2 regions of the Azohydromonas sp. genome follow, and region 2 is predicted to be linked to the other one. Evidence: riboswitches for the same ligand, from Rfam matches in the RefSeq annotation. Region 2 holds a riboswitch; the other holds the start of a gene.
The links. Region 2 has a riboswitch for S-adenosylhomocysteine ahead of ahcY (adenosylhomocysteinase). Riboswitches for the same ligand answer to the same signal wherever they lie in the genome.
Positions count from the first base shown of each region.

Region 1: another riboswitch for S-adenosylhomocysteine. It lies ahead of metH (methionine synthase); the one in region 2 lies ahead of ahcY (adenosylhomocysteinase).

Region 1 is NZ_DAOKZA010000009.1:50,900-59,230, reverse strand. It holds gene PKC53_RS05175 (TorF family putative porin) at 1-287, opposite strand, end outside; gene PKC53_RS05170 (YifB family Mg chelatase-like AAA ATPase) at 577-2,103, shown strand; gene metH (methionine synthase) at 2,143-4,869, opposite strand; S-adenosyl-L-homocysteine riboswitch at 4,973-5,074, opposite strand; gene PKC53_RS05160 (hypothetical protein) at 5,181-5,765, shown strand; gene PKC53_RS05155 (homocysteine S-methyltransferase family protein) at 5,734-6,792, opposite strand; gene PKC53_RS05150 (bifunctional diguanylate cyclase/phosphodiesterase) at 6,886-8,331, opposite strand, start outside.
Region 2 is NZ_DAOKZA010000016.1:63,471-71,801, reverse strand. It holds gene PKC53_RS08320 (PhnD/SsuA/transferrin family substrate-binding protein) at 1-230, shown strand, start outside; gene PKC53_RS08315 (HAD-IIB family hydrolase) at 194-1,039, opposite strand; S-adenosyl-L-homocysteine riboswitch at 1,119-1,214, shown strand; gene ahcY (adenosylhomocysteinase) at 1,293-2,726, shown strand; gene PKC53_RS08305 (2-dehydropantoate 2-reductase N-terminal domain-containing protein) at 2,774-3,532, shown strand; gene PKC53_RS08300 (TlyA family RNA methyltransferase) at 3,539-4,312, shown strand; gene metF (methylenetetrahydrofolate reductase [NAD(P)H]) at 4,309-5,160, shown strand; gene PKC53_RS08290 (5-formyltetrahydrofolate cyclo-ligase) at 5,164-5,763, opposite strand; gene PKC53_RS08285 (DUF2917 domain-containing protein) at 5,794-6,153, opposite strand; gene PKC53_RS08280 (LysR substrate-binding domain-containing protein) at 6,251-7,213, shown strand; gene PKC53_RS08275 (lytic transglycosylase domain-containing protein) at 7,405-8,331, shown strand, end outside.

The sequences.
Region 1 (8,331 bases), on a different contig from region 2:
TAGCCGATCACGCCGACGTCGTAGGCCACGCCGCCGGCCTCGCCGCGGTAGCCGCCGTACAGGTCGGACTCGATGCCGGCGTCGGTGAAGCCGATGCTCGAGTTCCAGTTGCCGGCGTAGAAGCCGCCGGAGGTCCAGTCGAAGCCGCCCTGGATCGCCGGGCGGTTGTCGCTCTGGTCCTGGCCGCGGAACTTGTAGTTGCTGGTCAGCGCGACGTTGGCCGAGAGTTGGGCGTGCGCGGCGCCGACGACGGCGAGGGCGGCCAGGGCCACGAGGGGCTTTTTCATGTGCAGACTCCGCTTCTGGTGAGGGGGTTGACGGGAAGACGACAACGCACCTGCAGCTTCCGTGCCACCTCTGTCGTGCCGGTCGCTGCAGCGCGGCAGGGGCAGCAACGCGCGACGGCGCCCGCCGTTGGTGCACCGAGGCGGTGCACCGCGCCTTCGGGCACGCCGCTGGTGCGTGCCGAACCGGCCCCGATGGGGGAGTCGGGCGTGCCGGGCGCGCCGCCCACAATGGCGGCGGCGCTGCCCGCGGCATGGGGCCGCGGGCAGCGCTGCCGGGGACGCCGCCGCCATGTCGCTTGCCGTCGTGCACAGCCGCTCGCTCGTCGGGCTCGACGCACCCGAGGTGCGCGTCGAGGTGCACCTGGCCAACGGGCTGCCGAGCTTCACGCTGGTCGGCCTGGCCGACACCGAGGTCAAGGAATCGCGCGAGCGCGTGCGCGCCGCGCTGGCGCACGCCGGCCTGGGGTTCCCGCACAACAAGCGCATCACGGTGAACCTGGCGCCGGCCGACCTGCCGAAGGAGTCGGGGCGCTTCGACCTGCCGATCGCGCTGGGCATCCTCGCCGCGGCCGGGCAGGTCGACGCCAAGCGGCTCGCCGGCGCCGAGTTCGCCGGTGAACTGTCACTGGCCGGCGAACTGCGCCCGGTGCGCGGTGCGGTCGCGCTGGCCCTGGCGCACCGGCGCGCCGGCGCCGGGCGGGCGCTGGTGCTGCCGGCGGCGAGCGCGGCGCAGGCGGCGCTGGTCGAGGGTGTCGACGTGCGCGCCGCTGCGCACCTGCTCGACGTGGTGCGCGCGCTGCAGCCGGGCGACGCGGCGACGCCGCTGCCGCAGGCGGTCGCGCCGGCGCGCGAGGCGCCCTCGCCCGGCCCCGACCTGCGCGACGTGCGCGGCCAGACGGCGGCCAAGCGCGCGCTCGAGATCGCCGCCGCCGGCGGCCACAGCCTGCTGATGGTGGGCCCGCCGGGCAGCGGCAAGTCGATGCTCGCGATGCGACTGCCGGGGCTGCTGCCGCCGATGGACGACGACGAGGCGCTGGCCAGTGCCGCACTGCAGGGGCTGGGCGCCGAGGGGTTCGACGCGCGCCGGTGGCGCCGACGCCCGCTGCGCGCGCCGCACCATTCGGCCAGCGCGGTGGCGCTGGTCGGCGGCGGCTCGCCGCCGCGGCCCGGCGAGATCTCGCTGGCGCACGGCGGCGTGCTGTTCCTCGACGAGTTGGTCGAGTTCGGCCGCGCGAGCCTCGAGGCGCTGCGCGAGCCGCTCGAGGCCGGCCGCATCACCGTGTCGCGCGCGGCCCGCCAGGCGAGCTTTCCGGCGCGCTTCCAGCTCGTCGCTGCGATGAACCCCTGCCCCTGCGGCTGGCTCGGCGCAGGGGTCGCCACCGGGCGGGCGTGCCGCTGCACGCCCGAGGCGGTGGCGCGCTACCAGGGCCGGCTGTCGGGGCCGCTGCTCGACCGCATCGACCTGCAGGTCGAGGTCGGTGCGGTGGCGCCGGCGGAGCTGCTGTCGCTGCCGCAGGGCGATCCGAGCGCCGTCGTCGCCGCGCGCGTGGCGACTGCACGTGAGCGCTCGCTCGCGAGACAGGGCAAGGTCAACGCGCTGCTCGACGCGGCCGACCTCGACGTGCACTGCGCGCTCGACGACGCCGCGCAGCGCTTCGTGCAGCAGGCGGCGCAGCGGCTGGGCTGGTCGGGGCGCAGCCTGCACCGCGTGCTGAAGGTCGCGCGAAGCATCGCCGATCTCGCCGGCGTCGACCGGCTCGGCATGGCCCACCTCGGCGAGGCGATGCAGTACCGGCGCGGCCTGCCCGGCGCCTGAGCGCCGCGCAGGCGGTCGGGCCGTCGCGCAGCGGCGCGGCTACAGCACCGGCGCCAGCAGCCGACGCGCCTCGTCCTCGCCCAGCGCCTGGCGGCGCGCCCAGTCGGCGAGCTGGTCGTCGCCGATGCGGCCGACGTTGAAGTACGTCGCGTCGGGGTGCGCCAGGTAGAAGCCGCTGACGCTGGCCGCCGGGGTCATCGCCAGGCTGTCGGTCAGCCCCATGCCGATGCGCTCGGCGTGCAGCAGCTCGAACATCGCGCGCTTGACGCTGTGGTCGGGGCACGCGGGGTAGCCGGGCGCCGGGCGGATGCCGCGGTAGCGCTCGGCCACCAGCTCCTCGTGCGTGAGCAGCTCGTCGGCGGCGTAGCCCCACAAGTCCTTGCGCACGCGTTCGTGCAGCCACTCGGCGAAGGCCTCGGCGAGCCGGTCGGCCAGCGCCTTGACCATGATCGCGCTGTAGTCGTCGTGCGAGTCGACGAACTGCCGCGCGTGCTCGTCGGCGCCGATGCCGGCGGTGACGGCGAACACGCCGACGTGGTCGGGCGCCACGCCGCGCGGCGCGACGAAGTCGGCCAGCGAGCGGTTCGGCCGCCGCACCCCGTCGACCACCGGGCGCTCGGTCTGCATGCGCAGCGGCGACCAGCGCAGCAGCACCTGCTCGCGCCGCTCGTCGGTGTACAGCTCGATCGTGTCGTCGTCGACGGTGTTCGCCGGCCACAGCCCGACCACGCCGTTCGCGCTCAGCCAGCGGCCCTTGACGATGCGCTCGAGCAGGCGTTTGGCGTCGTCGTACACGCGCGTCGCCTCGGCGCCGACCACCTCGTCGCGCAGGATGTCGGGGAAGCGCCCGGCGAGGTCCCAGGTCTGGAAGAACGGCGTCCAGTCGATGTAGCGCGCCAGTTCGGCGAGGTCCTGGTGGCGGAATTCGCGCCGGCCGATGAAGCGCGGCCTCGGCGGCACGTGCGCCGACCAGTCGATGCGCGTCTTGTTCGCCCGCGCCGCCGCCAGCGACACCAGCGGCGTGGTCTTCTTCGCCGCGTGCAGCCGCCGCACGCGCTCGTGGTCGGCCGCGACCTCGGCGACGAAGGCGGCGCCGCGCTCGTCGCTGAGCAGGTCCGAGCACACGCCCACCGCACGCGACGCGTCGGGCACGTAGACCACCGGCCCCTCGTAGTGCGGCGCGATCTTCACCGCGGTGTGCACGCGGCTCGTCGTGGCGCCGCCGATCAGCAGCGGGGTCTTCTTCAGCCGGAACCAGTCGTCGCGCTGCATCTCGGCGGCCACGTGCTGCATCTCCTCGAGGCTGGGCGTGATCAGCCCCGACAGCCCGATCAGGTCGGCGCCCTCGACCCTGGCCTTCGCGAGGATGTCCTGGCACGGGACCATCACGCCCATGTTGACGACCTCGAAGTTGTTGCACTGCAGGACCACGGCGACGATGTTCTTGCCGATGTCGTGCACGTCGCCCTTGACGGTGGCGATGACCACCTTGCCGCGCGCGCGCGCCTCGCCGCCGGCGTCGAGCTGCGCCTGCTTCTCGGCTTCGATGTACGGCAGCAGGTGCGCCACCGCCTGCTTCATCACGCGCGCGCTCTTGACCACCTGCGGCAGGAACATCTTGCCCTCGCCGAACAGGTCGCCGACGACGCTCATGCCGGCCATCAGCGGGCCCTCGATGACGTGCAGCGGGCGCCCGCCGCGCGCCTCGATGTCGCGCCAGGCCTGTTCGGTGTCCTCGACGATGAAGTCGGTGATGCCGTGCACCAGCGCATGCGACAGGCGCTGCTCGACTGCCTGCGCGCGCCACGCCAGCCGCGCCGAGTCGTCGCGCGCCGCGCCCTTGACCGCCTCCGCGATCTCGAGCAGGCGCTCGGTGGCCGACATCGGCGGCTCGCCGGGTGGGCAGGCCGGCGTGCGGTTCAGCACCACGTCCTCGACGCGCTCGCGCAGCACGGGGTCGAGCTCGTCGTAGACGCCGACCATGCCGGCGTTGACGATGCCCATGTCCAGCCCGGCCTTGATCGCGTGGTACAGGAACACCGTGTGGATCGCCTCGCGCACCGGTTCGTTGCCGCGGAAGCTGAAGCTCACGTTGCTGATGCCGCCCGAGACCTTCGCGCCCGGCAGGTTCGCCTTGATCCAGCGCGTGGCCTCGATGAAGTCGACCGCGTAGTTCGCGTGCTCGTCGATGCCGGTGGCGATCGCGAAGACGTTCGGGTCGAAGACGATGTCCTCGGGCGGGAAGCCGACCTCGTCGACGAGGATGCGGTACGCGCGCGCGCAGATCGCGGTCTTGCGCTGGAAGCTGTCGGCCTGGCCCTGCTCGTCGAAGGCCATCACGACGACGGCCGCGCCGTAGCGGCGCACCAGCGTCGCCTGGCGGCGGAACTCGGCCTCGCCCTCCTTCAGCGAGATCGAGTTGACGATGCCCTTGCCCTGGAGGCACTTCAGCCCGGCCTCGATGACCTCCCACTTCGAGCTGTCGATCATCACCGGCACGCGCGCGATCTCGGGCTCGGCGGCGCACAGGTTCAGGAAGCGCACCATCGCGGCCTTGCTGTCGAGCATGGCCTCGTCCATGTTGACGTCGATGATCTGCGCGCCGGCCTCGACCTGCTGGCGCGCCACCGCCAGCGCCTGCTCGAACTGGCCGGCGAGGATCAGCCGCGCGAAGGCCTTCGAGCCGGTGACGTTGGTGCGCTCGCCGATGTTGACGAACAGCGAGCCGGCGCCGATGGTCACCGGCTCGAGGCCGGCCAGCCGCATCGGCGCCACGGGTGGCGGGGTCGGGGCGGTCGGGGCAGAGGCGGCTTCGGGCATCGGCGGGGGCCGGCGCCGCGGCGGTCTCGCCGCGACCGCCAGCTTCAACGGTGGGCGAGCGCCGTTGCCATCCGGTGCGCCAGCCGCGCCGGGGTTCCCGAGCCTGGCGCCGGGGCCGTGGCCGGCCGGCGTTGCAACGCTCCTCGGGATGCGGGGCGGATTCTAGGCCCGCGCGGCGACCCGGGCGCCGGCGGCGGTTACGAATCGACGCGTTTGCCCGGCTGCGGCGGCGCGCGCGGCGCGGTCCAATGCTTCGCATGCCGTCGCCGACGTCCCGCGTTCGCAGCGACCGCGCCGCCGCGGTGGCGTGCGTCGGACTCGCGCTCGCCTCGGCGCTGGGGCTGGCCGGCTGTGCCGGCACGCCGCCGCGCGGCGTGCCGCCGCCCGAGGTCGCCGCGCCGGCGCCGGCCGCGCCGCGCCGCGCCCCGGCGCCGGCGTGGTCGCTCGAGCGCGAGCAGCGCGCGCTGGCGCAGGCGCTGCGCGGCACGCCGGTGGTCGTCGTGCTCGACGACGACCGCGCGCTGTGGGTCGAGGTGCCGACGGCGCACGGCTTCGACCCCGGCGAGGCCGCGCCGCGTCCGGCGCTGGCGGCGGTGCTCGACCGCGTCGCCGCCAGCCTGCAGCGCTTGCCGTCGGCGCGCGCCGTGGTGCGCGCGCCCAGCGACGCCGGCGCCGGCGTCGTGCTCGCCGACCGCCGCGCGGCGCAGGTGCGCGTGCACCTGGTGCGCCGCGGCGTGGCGCCGACGCGCATCACCAGCGTCGCGGCGTCGCAGCCGGCGTGGCTGCGCGTGAAGCTGGAGCTGCCGGCGCTCAGGCCTGCGCCGGATCGAGCAGCGCCGTGAACAGCGGGTCGCGGCGCGCGCGCGGGCGGTAGGTGCCGACCTTCGCGCGGATCGCCGCGATGTGCTCGGGCGTCGTGCCGCAGCAGCCGCCGGCGATGTTCAGGAAGCCGCTCTTCGCGAAGTCCTCCATCAGCGCGGCGGTGACCTCGGGGGTCTCGTCGAAGCCGGTCTCGCTCATCGGGTTGGGCAGGCCGGCGTTGGGGTAGCAGCTGATCCAGGTGTCGCCGGCGATCTTCGCGAGCTCCTCGATGTACGGGCGCATCAGCGCCGCGCCGAGTGCGCAGTTCAGGCCGACGGCCAGCGGGCGCGCGTGGCGCACCGAGTGCCAGAACGCGCCGACCGTCTGCCCCGACAGGATGCGCCCCGACGCGTCGGTCACCGTGCCCGAGACGATCACCGGCAGGCGCTCGCCGGTGTCGTGCATCAGCTCGTCGAGCGCGAAGATCGCCGCCTTGGCGTTGAGCGTGTCGAAGATCGTCTCGATCAGGAACAGGTCGACGCCGCCTTCGAGCAGGCCCTCGGCCTGCTCGCGGTAGGCGGCGCGCAGTTCGTCGAACGTGACGTTGCGCGCGCCGGGGTCGTTGACGTCGGGGCTGATGCTCGCGGTCTTCGGCGTCGGCCCCAGGGCGCCGGCGACGAAGCGGGGCGCGTCGGGCGTGGCCGCCGCGTCGGCGGCGGCGCGCGCCAGCCGCGCGGCGGCGACGTTCATCTCGCGTGCGACGTGCGCCAGCGCGTAGTCGGCCTGCGCGACCGCGGTGGCGCCGAAGGTGTTGGTCTCGATGATGTCGGCGCCGGCGCCCAGGTAGGCGTCGTGGATCTCGCGCACCAGCGCGGGCCGCGTGAGCACCAGCAGATCGTTGTTGCCCCTCAGGTCCTTCGGGTGATCGGCGAAGCGCTCGCCGCGGAACTCGGTCTCGCCGAGCGCGTGGCGCTGCAGCATCGTGCCCATCGCGCCGTCGATGACGACGATGCGCTGCGCGAGCAGCGCGGGCAGCGCCCGCGCGCGGGTGTAGTCGACGGCTTGCATCGCGAGATTGTAGGAAGGGCCGTGCGCCGTGACCGCAGGGAGTCCGGCGCGGTTCCCGGCAACGATCGCCGCCTGCCGCGACGCGGCGGTGTGCTAAAGCGGCGCCGGCGCCGTCTCGGCGTACAGCGACGCGCGGAAGTCGATCGGCGCCGGCAGCGGGCCGTCGTCGGTGGCCCACAGCGTCAGCGCGCGCGCCGGCATCGGCTTGGCGAACAGGTAGCCCTGCAGCTCGTCGCAGCCCAGCGCCACCAGCAGGTCGCGCTGCTGCGGCGTCTCGACACCCTCGGCGACGACCTTCAGCCCGAGCGCATGCGCCATGCGCAGCACCGCCTCGACGATCGCACGCGCGTCCTCGCTGGTCGCGAGGTCGGTGACGAAGCTGCGGTCGATCTTCAGCTCCTGCACCGGCAGCTGGCGCAGGTACGCGAGGCTCGAGTAGCCGGTGCCGAAGTCGTCGATCGACACGTGCATGCCGGCCGCGCCGAGGCGCTCGAAGGCGCGCTTGGTGACCAGCGTGTCCTCCATCGCCACCGACTCGGTGATCTCGCAGGTGAACTGCGCCGGGCGCACGCCGTGGCGCGACAGCGCGTCGAGCAGCTTGTCGACCAGGTCCTCGCGGCGCAGCTGGTACGCCGACAGGTTGATCGCCACGCGCATGCGCAGCCCGGCGTCGCGCCAGGCGCGCGCCTGTCGACAGGCGTCCTCGATGACCCAGTGGCCGAGCGCGGCGATCAGCCCGTGGCGTTCGGCGATCGGCACGAACACCGTCGGGCTGACCAGCCCGCGCTGCGGGTGGTGCCAGCGCAGCAGCGCCTCCGCGGCCGTGACCTGGCCGCTGCGCGCGTCGATCTTCGGCTGGTACAGCAGCTCGAGCTGGCCGGCGTCGATCGCGCGGCGCAGGTCGCGCGCGAGGTCGAGGTGGCCGCGGATGTCGGGCTCCATCGACGGCTCGAAGATCGCGTAGGTCGCGCCGCCCGAACGCTTGGCGGCGAACATCGCCGCGTCGGCGCGTGCCAGCAGCGTCGGGCGCGAGCCGTGCACCGGGTACAGCGCGATGCCGATCGAGCACGACACGTGCACCTCGCGGCCGGCCGCGGCGATCGGCGCGACCAGCGCGCCGAGCACGCGCTGCGCCAGCGCGGCGGCGGCGTCGCGGTCGCCGTCGACGAGCAGCAGGAACTCGTCGCCGCCGACGCGCGCCGCGCCGACTGCCGCACCGCCGGCGGCCCCCAGCCGGCGCGCGACTTCGCGCAGCACCTCGTCGCCGCAGGCGTGGCCGAAGGTGTCGTTGACCGGCTTGAACGCGTCGAGGTCGACGAGCAGCACCGCCAGCGCGCCACCGTGGTCGTCGCAGCGGCGCACCGCGCGGTCGAGCAGCGTGTCGAACTGCACGCGGTTCGCCAGGTCGGTCAGCGCGTCGCGGTAGGCGAGCTTGTGCAGCTCGTCGTTGGCGTCCTGCAGCGACGCGGCCAGCGACGCCGTCTGGCGCGCGCGGCGGCGGTCGCGCACGAGCGTGACCAGCACCAGCACCAACAGCGC
Region 2 (8,331 bases):
CGGTGCGCGTGCTGGCCGAGGCCGGCACGATGCCCGGGCCAATGTACGTCGCGCGCCCCGGGCTGCCGGCGGCGCAGGTCGATTCGCTGCGGCGCGCGATGCTCGCCTTCGCGCCCGACCCCGCGCTGCCGGCGACGGTGGCCAACACGCGGTTGCAGGCGCCCGACGCCGCGGCGCTGGCCGCGCTCGACGCCTACGTCGCGCCGCTGCGCGACGAGCTGTCGCGCTGAACCCCGGCGCGCGCGGCCAGCAGCGCCATCGCGACCTCGGCGAATCCCTGCCCGCGCTCGCCGCGCGCCAGGCAGCGCGGGCGCACGCGCAGCTGCGGCAGGAAGCGCGCCAGGTTGGCCACGCCGACCGACAGCGGCACGTGTTCGAACATCAGCTGGTCGTTGGTCGAGTCGCCGACGTAGACCCAGCGCGCCGCGTCGAACGGGCGCCCGAGCGCGGCCTCGACGGCCCAGCGTGCACCGCTGAGCTTGGTGTGCTCGCCGATCCAGCCGTTGACGTGGATCGAGCTGACGGTGGCGTGCAGGCCGTGGCGGCGCATCACCGCGACCACCGCGTCGACCTGCGCCGCGTCGAGGTGGGCGAACTCGCCGTGGTCGACGGCGATGTCGGTGCGCCGCCCGGCGCTGTCGCGCGCCAGCACGCTGCCCGGCACCTCGCGCAGCACGGCCTCGGCGCACGCGCGCAGGCGCTTGACGTTGGCGTCGCGCGTCGCGTCGTCCTGCGCGAACTCGAGCCGCAGCGCGCCGCCGACGCGCCGCCACATCGCGCCGCCGTTCTCGGCGACGACCGCGGCCAGTGGCTCGGCGCGCGCCAGCGGCTCGCTCCAGCCCACCGGCCGTCCGGTGACCGCGATCACCGGCACGCCGGCGTCGGCGAGCGCGCGAAGCGCCTGCCGCGCCGCCGGCTCGACCGCGCCGTCGGCGGTCAGCGTGTCGTCGACGTCGGTGAGCACGCCGTCGAGCGTGCGCCACTGCGCCGCCGGCACGGTCGCCAGCGGCAGCAGCGTATCGTCGGTCGGCAAGGGCATCGCGGCAGTCTCCCACAGCGGCGCGGGCCATCGCGCCGGGGGCCGACGCGCACGCCGGCGCGCTGCTACACTGCGCGCCGTTTCCGAGGAGCGTTGCAAGGCCCGGCCGCACCCGCGGCGCCGGCCCCAGGCTCGGAGTGTCGGACGACCGACATCGCAACGGCGCTCACCCGCACCGAGTCTGCGCGTGGGTGAGCCTGCCAAGGCGCGCGGCCCGGTGGTTTTCCAGCCCGTGAACCCCGGAGACCCGCCGATGAACGCCGTCATCAAGCCCCTGCACGACAAGGACCATGCCGTGGCCGACCTGTCGCTCGCCGACTGGGGCCGCAAGGAGATCCGCATCGCCGAGACCGAGATGCCCGGCCTGATGGCGATCCGCGACGAGTACGCCGCCGGCCAGCCGCTGAACGGCGCGCGCATCACCGGCAGCCTGCACATGACGATCCAGACCGCAGTGCTCGTCGAGACGCTGCAGGCGCTGGGCGCGCAGGTGCGCTGGGCCAGCTGCAACATCTTCAGCACGCAGGACCACGCCGCCGCCGCGCTGGCCGCGCAGGGCACGCCGGTGTTCGCCTACAAGGGCGAGACGCTGGCCGACTACTGGGACTACACGCACCGCATCTTCGAGTTCGGGCCGAGGGGCGTCGAGCACGAAGGCCCGAACATGATCCTCGACGACGGCGGCGACGCGACGCTGCTGATGCACCTGGGCAAGCGCGCCGAGAAGGACGCGTCGCTGCTGGCGAACCCCGGCAGCGAGGAGGAGCGCGTGCTGTTCGCCGCGATCCGCGCGAAGCTGGCCGAGGACCCGACCTGGTACAGCCGCAAGAGCGCGCAGATCGTCGGCGTCACCGAGGAGACGACCACCGGCGTCAACCGCCTCAAGCAGATGGCCGCGCGCGGCGAGCTGATGTTCCGCGCGATCAACGTCAACGACAGCGTCACGAAGAGCAAGTTCGACAACCTGTACGGCTGCCGCGAGTCGCTGGTCGACGGCATCAAGCGCGCCACCGACGTGATGGTCGCCGGCAAGATCGCCGTCGTGGCTGGCTACGGCGACGTCGGCAAGGGTTCGGCGCAGGCGCTGCGCGCGCTGTCGGCGCAGGTGTGGATCACCGAGATCGACCCGATCTGCGCGCTGCAGGCGGCGATGGAGGGCTACCGCGTCGTGACCATGGACTACGCCTGCGACAAGGCCGACATCTTCGTCACCGCCACCGGCAACAAGGACGTCGTCACGTTCGAGCACATGGCGAAGATGAAGGACCAGGCGATCGTCTGCAACATCGGCCACTTCGACAACGAGATCGACGTCGCGTCGCTGAAGCAGTACCAGTGGGAGAACATCAAGCCGCAGGTCGACCACGTGATCTTCCCCGACGGCAAGCGCATCATCCTGCTCGCCAAGGGGCGCCTGGTGAACCTGGGCTGCGCCACCGGCCACCCGAGCTACGTGATGTCGAGCTCGTTCGCGAACCAGACGATCGCGCAGATCGAGCTGTTCACGCACGCCGACTACTACGAGGTCGGCAAGGTGTACACGCTGCCCAAGCACCTTGACGAGAAGGTCGCGCGGCTGCAGCTGGCCAAGCTCGGCGCGATGCTCACCGAGCTGACCGAAGAGCAGGCGGGCTACCTCGGCGTGCCCCGCCAGGGTCCGTACAAGCCCGACACGTACCGCTACTGACGGCGCGGCGGCCACGGCCGCCGGCGTCGAGCGACGCGGAGGTCCCCATGCAGATCGTCATCGTCGGCGCCGGCGGCATCGGCGGCTACTTCGGTGCCCGGCTCGCCGCGGCCGGCGAGCCGGTGGCGTTCCTGGCGCGCGGCCGTCACGCACAGGCGCTGCGCGAGCAGGGTCTGCGCGTGACCAGCGCGCTGGGCGACCTGCACCTGCGCGAGGTCGCCGTCGCCGACGACGCGGCCGGGCTGCCGCCGGCCGACCTGGTGCTGTTCGCGGTCAAGCTGCCCGACGCCGAGGCCGCGGCCGCCGCGTTGCCGGCGCTGGTGCGCCCCGGCACGGTCGTGCTGCCGCTGCAGAACGGCGTCGAGGTCGCCGAGCTGCTGGCGCGCCGCGTCGGCGACGACATCCGCCGCGTCGTGTGGGAGAAGTTCGTGTTCCTCGTCGGCCTGAGCGGGCTGACCGCGCTGACCCGGCTGCCGATCGGCGCCACGCGCGCCGACCCGGCGCTGCGCCGCTTGCTGCGCGATGTCATGTCGGAGGCACACGCGCTGGCGTGCGCCGAGGGCGTCGCGCTGGGCGACGACTTCGTCGAGCGTCAGCTCGCCTTCGTCGACACGTTGCCGGCGGGCATGAAGGCATCGATGCTGCACGACCTCGAAGCCGGCCGGGCGCTCGAGCTGCCGTGGCTCGCCGCCGCGGTCGTGCGGCGCAGCGAACGCGCCGGGCTGGCCGCGCCGGCCAACCGCTTCGTCGCCGCGGCGCTCGGCCCGTACGCGAACGGTCGCCCGGCCGGCGAGGCGGGGGGCTGAGCCGAGATGCGCGCCGACCAGCTGCTCGTCGCGCAGGGCCTGGCGCCGACCCGTTCGGCGGCGCAGCGGCTGATCGCGCGCGGCGCGGTGCGCTGGCTGGGCCCGCGGGGGTGGACGGTGCCGCGCAAGGCCGGCGACGAACTGCCCGCCGGCTGCACCGTCGAGGTGGTCGACGACGCCGAGCTGCGCTGGGCGTCGCGCGGCGGGGTCAAGCTCGAAGCCGCGCTGGACGCCACCGGCATCAACGTGCGCGGGCGCACTTGCCTCGACGTCGGCCAGAGCACCGGCGGGTTCACCGACGTGCTGCTCGCGCGCGGCGCGGCGCGCGTGGTCGGCGTCGACGTCGGCCACGGCCAGCTGCTCGCGCGGCTGCGCGCCGACGCCCGCGTGGCGGTGTTCGAGGGCCTGAACGCACGCGCGCTCGACGCCGCCGCGCTCGGCGCCGAGTGGCCCGCCGGCGGCTTCGGCCTCGTCACCGGCGACCTGTCGTTCATCTCGCTGACCCGGGTGCTGGCGGCGCTCGCACCGCTGCAGGCCGCCGACGGCGACCTGCTGCTGCTGGTCAAGCCGCAGTTCGAACTGCAGCCGCGCGACATCGCGCGCGGTGGCCTGGTCAGGGACGCGGCGCTGTACGACCGCGTGCGCGTGCGCATCGAAGCCGCGTGCACCGACGCCGGGCTGGCCGTGCGGCGCTGGTTCGCCAGCGCGCTGCCCGGCGGCGACGGCAACACCGAGTTCTTCGTGTGGGCGCGCCCCGCACGCGCTGGAGACCGACCGTGACGACCGCGCGCAGACCCCCGCTGAGCCTGGAGTTCTTTCCCCCGAAGTCGCCCGAAGGCGAGGCCAGGCTCGCCGACGCTCGGCGCCGGCTGTACGCGCTGCGGCCCGAGTTCTGCTCGGTGACCTACGGCGCCGGCGGCTCGACGCAGGCCGGCACGCTGCAGGCGGTGCAGGCGATCCTCGCCGAAGGCGTCGACGCGGCGCCGCACTTCAGCTGCATCGGCGCCAGCCGCGACTCGATCCGCGCGCAGCTGGCACAGTTCCGCGCCGCCGGCATCCGCCGCATCGTGGCGCTGCGCGGCGACCTGCCCAGCGGCTACGGCGCCCCGGCGCTCGGCGAGTTCGGCCACGCGTCGGACCTGGTGGCGTTCATCCGCGCCGAAACCGGTGCGCACTTCCACGTCGAGGTCGGCGCCTACCCCGAGATGCACCCGCAGGCGCGCACGCCGGCCGACGACCTGCAGGCCTTCGCCACCAAGGTGCGCGCCGGCGCCGACTCGGCGATCACGCAGATGTTCTTCAACGCCGACGCCTACTGGCGCTTCGTCGACGACGTGCGCGCGCTGGGCGTGACGATCCCGATCGTGCCGGGCATCATGCCGATCACCAACGCCAGCGGCATCATCCGGTTCGCCGACAACTGCGGCACCGAGATCCCGCGCTGGATCCGCCTGCGGCTGCAGGGCTTCGGCGACGACGTCGCGTCGATCCGCGCCTTCGGCCTCGACGTGGTCACCGCCCTCGTCGACCGGCTCGCCTGCGCCGGCGTGCCGGGGCTGCACTTCTACACGATGAACCAGGCCGCACCGACGCTGGAGATCTGCCGCCGGGTCGGCCTCGGCGGCTGAGCGTCACTCGTCGCGCTGCCAGGCCACGCCGTCCTCGGTGAGGATCGCGTCGAGCGGCACGTCGTGCGGCTCGGGTCGCAGCCAGGGGATGAAGCCGTGCGCGTAGCCGACGCCCACCGTGGTCGGGCGCGGAGACAGCGCCGCCAGCGTGCGGTCGTAGAAGCCGCCGCCGTAGCCCAGGCGCACGCCGTGCGGGCCGAAGCCGACGCAGGGCACCAGCAGCAGCTGCGGCTCGAAGGCCTCGGTGTCCTTCGGCTTCGGGATGCCGTAGGCGTCGTCCTCCATCGGGCAGCCGGGGTACCAGACGTGGAAGCGCAGCTGGCGGCTGTCGCGGTCGACCACCGGCAGCCCGATGCGGCGCCGAGCGTCGGCCTCGCTCCAGCGGTACAGCGCCGGCAGCGCGTCGAACTCGCCCTTGATCGGCCAGTACGCGCCGATCGTCGTCTCGCGCCGGCCCACCAGCCACACGCGCAACACGTCCTGCAGGTGCATCGCGCGACGATGGCGGTCGACGAGCGCCTGCCGCTCGGCCTGCAGCTGCCGGCGCAGCAGCGCCTTGTCGCGCGAAGGCAGGAACGACGGGGGCGGCGCGGCGTCGGACATCGCCGCATTGTGCCGGGGCGCGCGGCCGCGTCAGCCGGGGCAAGGCGCCGGCGCGCCGGCGCCGGTGCGGGCACGCCAGCGCCGGTGCAGCCAATGCACCCACGACGCGCGGCCCGCCGGCGCGGTCGCGGGGTGGTCGAGCAGTTCGAAGTCGGTGTCGGTCCAGGCCTGCACCAGCCACTCGACGCCGGGCGCGAGGTCCAGCGCGTCGCCGGCGGCCACCCATCGATCGGTGGCCGGCCGCTCGAGGGTGGCGGTCGGCGTGACCCACAGCAGCCCCTGGCGCACCACCAGCCGCCGCGCGCGCGCGGCGCGCCGCAGACGGCGCACCTGCTGGCGCAGCAGGCGGTCGCCGGATTGTTGCGAATCGTGCATCATCGAGGGGTTCATCTTCGGCCTCCGACCGGGTCTCTGTAAGTGAGAATGATCGATGCCGTTGCCCGATCCGTCCAATGAGGGTTCGGTTCGTGATTGATGCTCCAAGCTCATGAATACGACGACTCGTCGACGGCCGCTCGGCATCGGTGCGCTGCGCGCCTTCGACGCCGTCGCGCGACGTCTGAGCTTTCGCGCCGCCGGCGAGGAACTGCACCTGACGCAGTCGGCGATCAGCCGGCAGATCCGCGCGCTCGAGGACGAACTCGGCGCGGCGCTGTTCCAGCGCGGCACGCGCCACGTCGAGCTGACGCCGGCCGGGCAGCAACTGCGGCGCGCGCTCGAACCGATGCTGCAGCGGCTCGACGCAACGGTGCGCCAGATCCGCGTGGCGCGCGGGCGACGCCGGGTCAGCGTCTCGACCTTCGCGTCGTTCGCGTCGCTGTGGCTGCTGCCGCGGCTGCCGTCGTTCCAGCAGGAGCACCCGGACATCGACATCCGCGTGTCGGCCACCGACGCGCTGGCCGACCTCGACGACCCCGAACTCGACGTCGTGCTGCGCTACTGCCACCCCGACGATGCCCCCGCCGGCGCGCGCCGGCTGTTCGGCGAGGTGCTCGGCCCGGTGGTCGGCGCGTCGCTCGCCGATCAGGTGCGGCGCGGCCGCGCCCCGCCGCTCGAGCGGCCGGACGATCTCGCACGACACACGCTGCTCGAGGAGGAGGATCGCCGTGCCAGCGGCGAGTTCGTCAGCTGGCGCCACTGGCTGCAGCGTCAGGGCGTGCCGACGCTCGAACCGGCGCGCTGGGTGGTGCTCGACTACACCTACCAGCAGATCCAAGCGGCGCTGGCCGGGCAGGGGGTCGCGTTGGCGCGCCTGGCGATGGTCGACGAGCCGCTGCAGCGCGGCGACCTCGTCGAGCCGTTCGGGACGGCCGCACGCACCGGGTCGCCGTACGCGTACTGGCTGGCGCGCGGCGCCGCGGCCGCCGACCGACCCGAACTGCGTGACTTCGAGCAGTGGCTGCTGGCACAGGCACAACGCTCGCGCGCGGCGCTCGGCGAGGCGCAGTGAGTCTCCCCGAGGGGGTCGACTCGTCTTGGGGCGGCCCGGCGACGACTGCGGGCCCCCGGGGCCGGCCTGCACCCGGCCCACCCCCCGAGGGGGTCGACTCGTCTTGGGGCGGCCCGGCGACGACTCGAGGCACCTTGTGGCGTGGCTTTTCCCACGACGGCGTTCCCGGCGCACTGCGCACAATCGGCCGCATGGCCGAACCTGCGCCGCCCACGCCACGACCGCCTCGCCCCGCACGCTGGCGCCGCGCGTCGATCGCCGCGCTCGTGTCGTCGCTGCTGGCTGCCGGCAGCGCCGGCGCGCAGGGCCACGGCGCCGACGCGCTGGTGCTCGAGGCGCGCGAGGCCTGGCGCCGGGGCGACGCCCCGCGCCTGGAAGCGCTGCACGAGCGTGTCGACGCGGCCGGGCACCCCCTCGCCCCCTGGGTCGACTACTGGGCGCTGAGCCGCCGGCTGCGCGACACCGGCGCCGGCGAGGTCGAGGCCTTCTACGCACGCCGCAGCGGCAGCTACGTCGAGGACCGTCTGCGCAACGACTGGCTGCTCGAGCTCGGCCGTCGCCGCGACTGGGCACGGTTCGAGCGCGAACTGCCGCGCTTTCGCATGAACGACGACCGCGAGGTCCACTGCCACGCGCTGTCGGCCGCGCACGCGCGTGGTGTCGACGTCGGCGACCGCGCGCGCGCCGCGTGGCTGGCGCAGCGCGACGCCGACGACGGCTGCCAGCTGCTGGCGCGCACGCTGCTTGCCGACGGCGTGTTCACGGCCGACGACGTGTGGCGCAAGGTGCGGCTGGCCGTCGAGCAGTCGCGCGCCGCCGCGGCGCGCCAGGCACTGGCGCTGCTCGACCCCGCGCCGGCGCTGCCGACCGGCTGGTGGGACCGCCCCGAGCGGTTGCTCGCGCGGGTGCCTGCGTCGCGCCGCGGTGACCGGCTCGACGAACTGGCCGTCGCGCGGCTCGCGGCGATCGACGCCGACCGCGCGGCGCAGGCGCTGGAAGCGGGGCCGGCGTCGCGGCTGCCCGCCGGGTCCGCCGCCTGGGCCTGGGGCCAGGTCGCACGCTGGAGCGCGATCGAACGCGCGCCGCAGGCGCTCGAGCGCTACGCGCGCGCCCAGGCA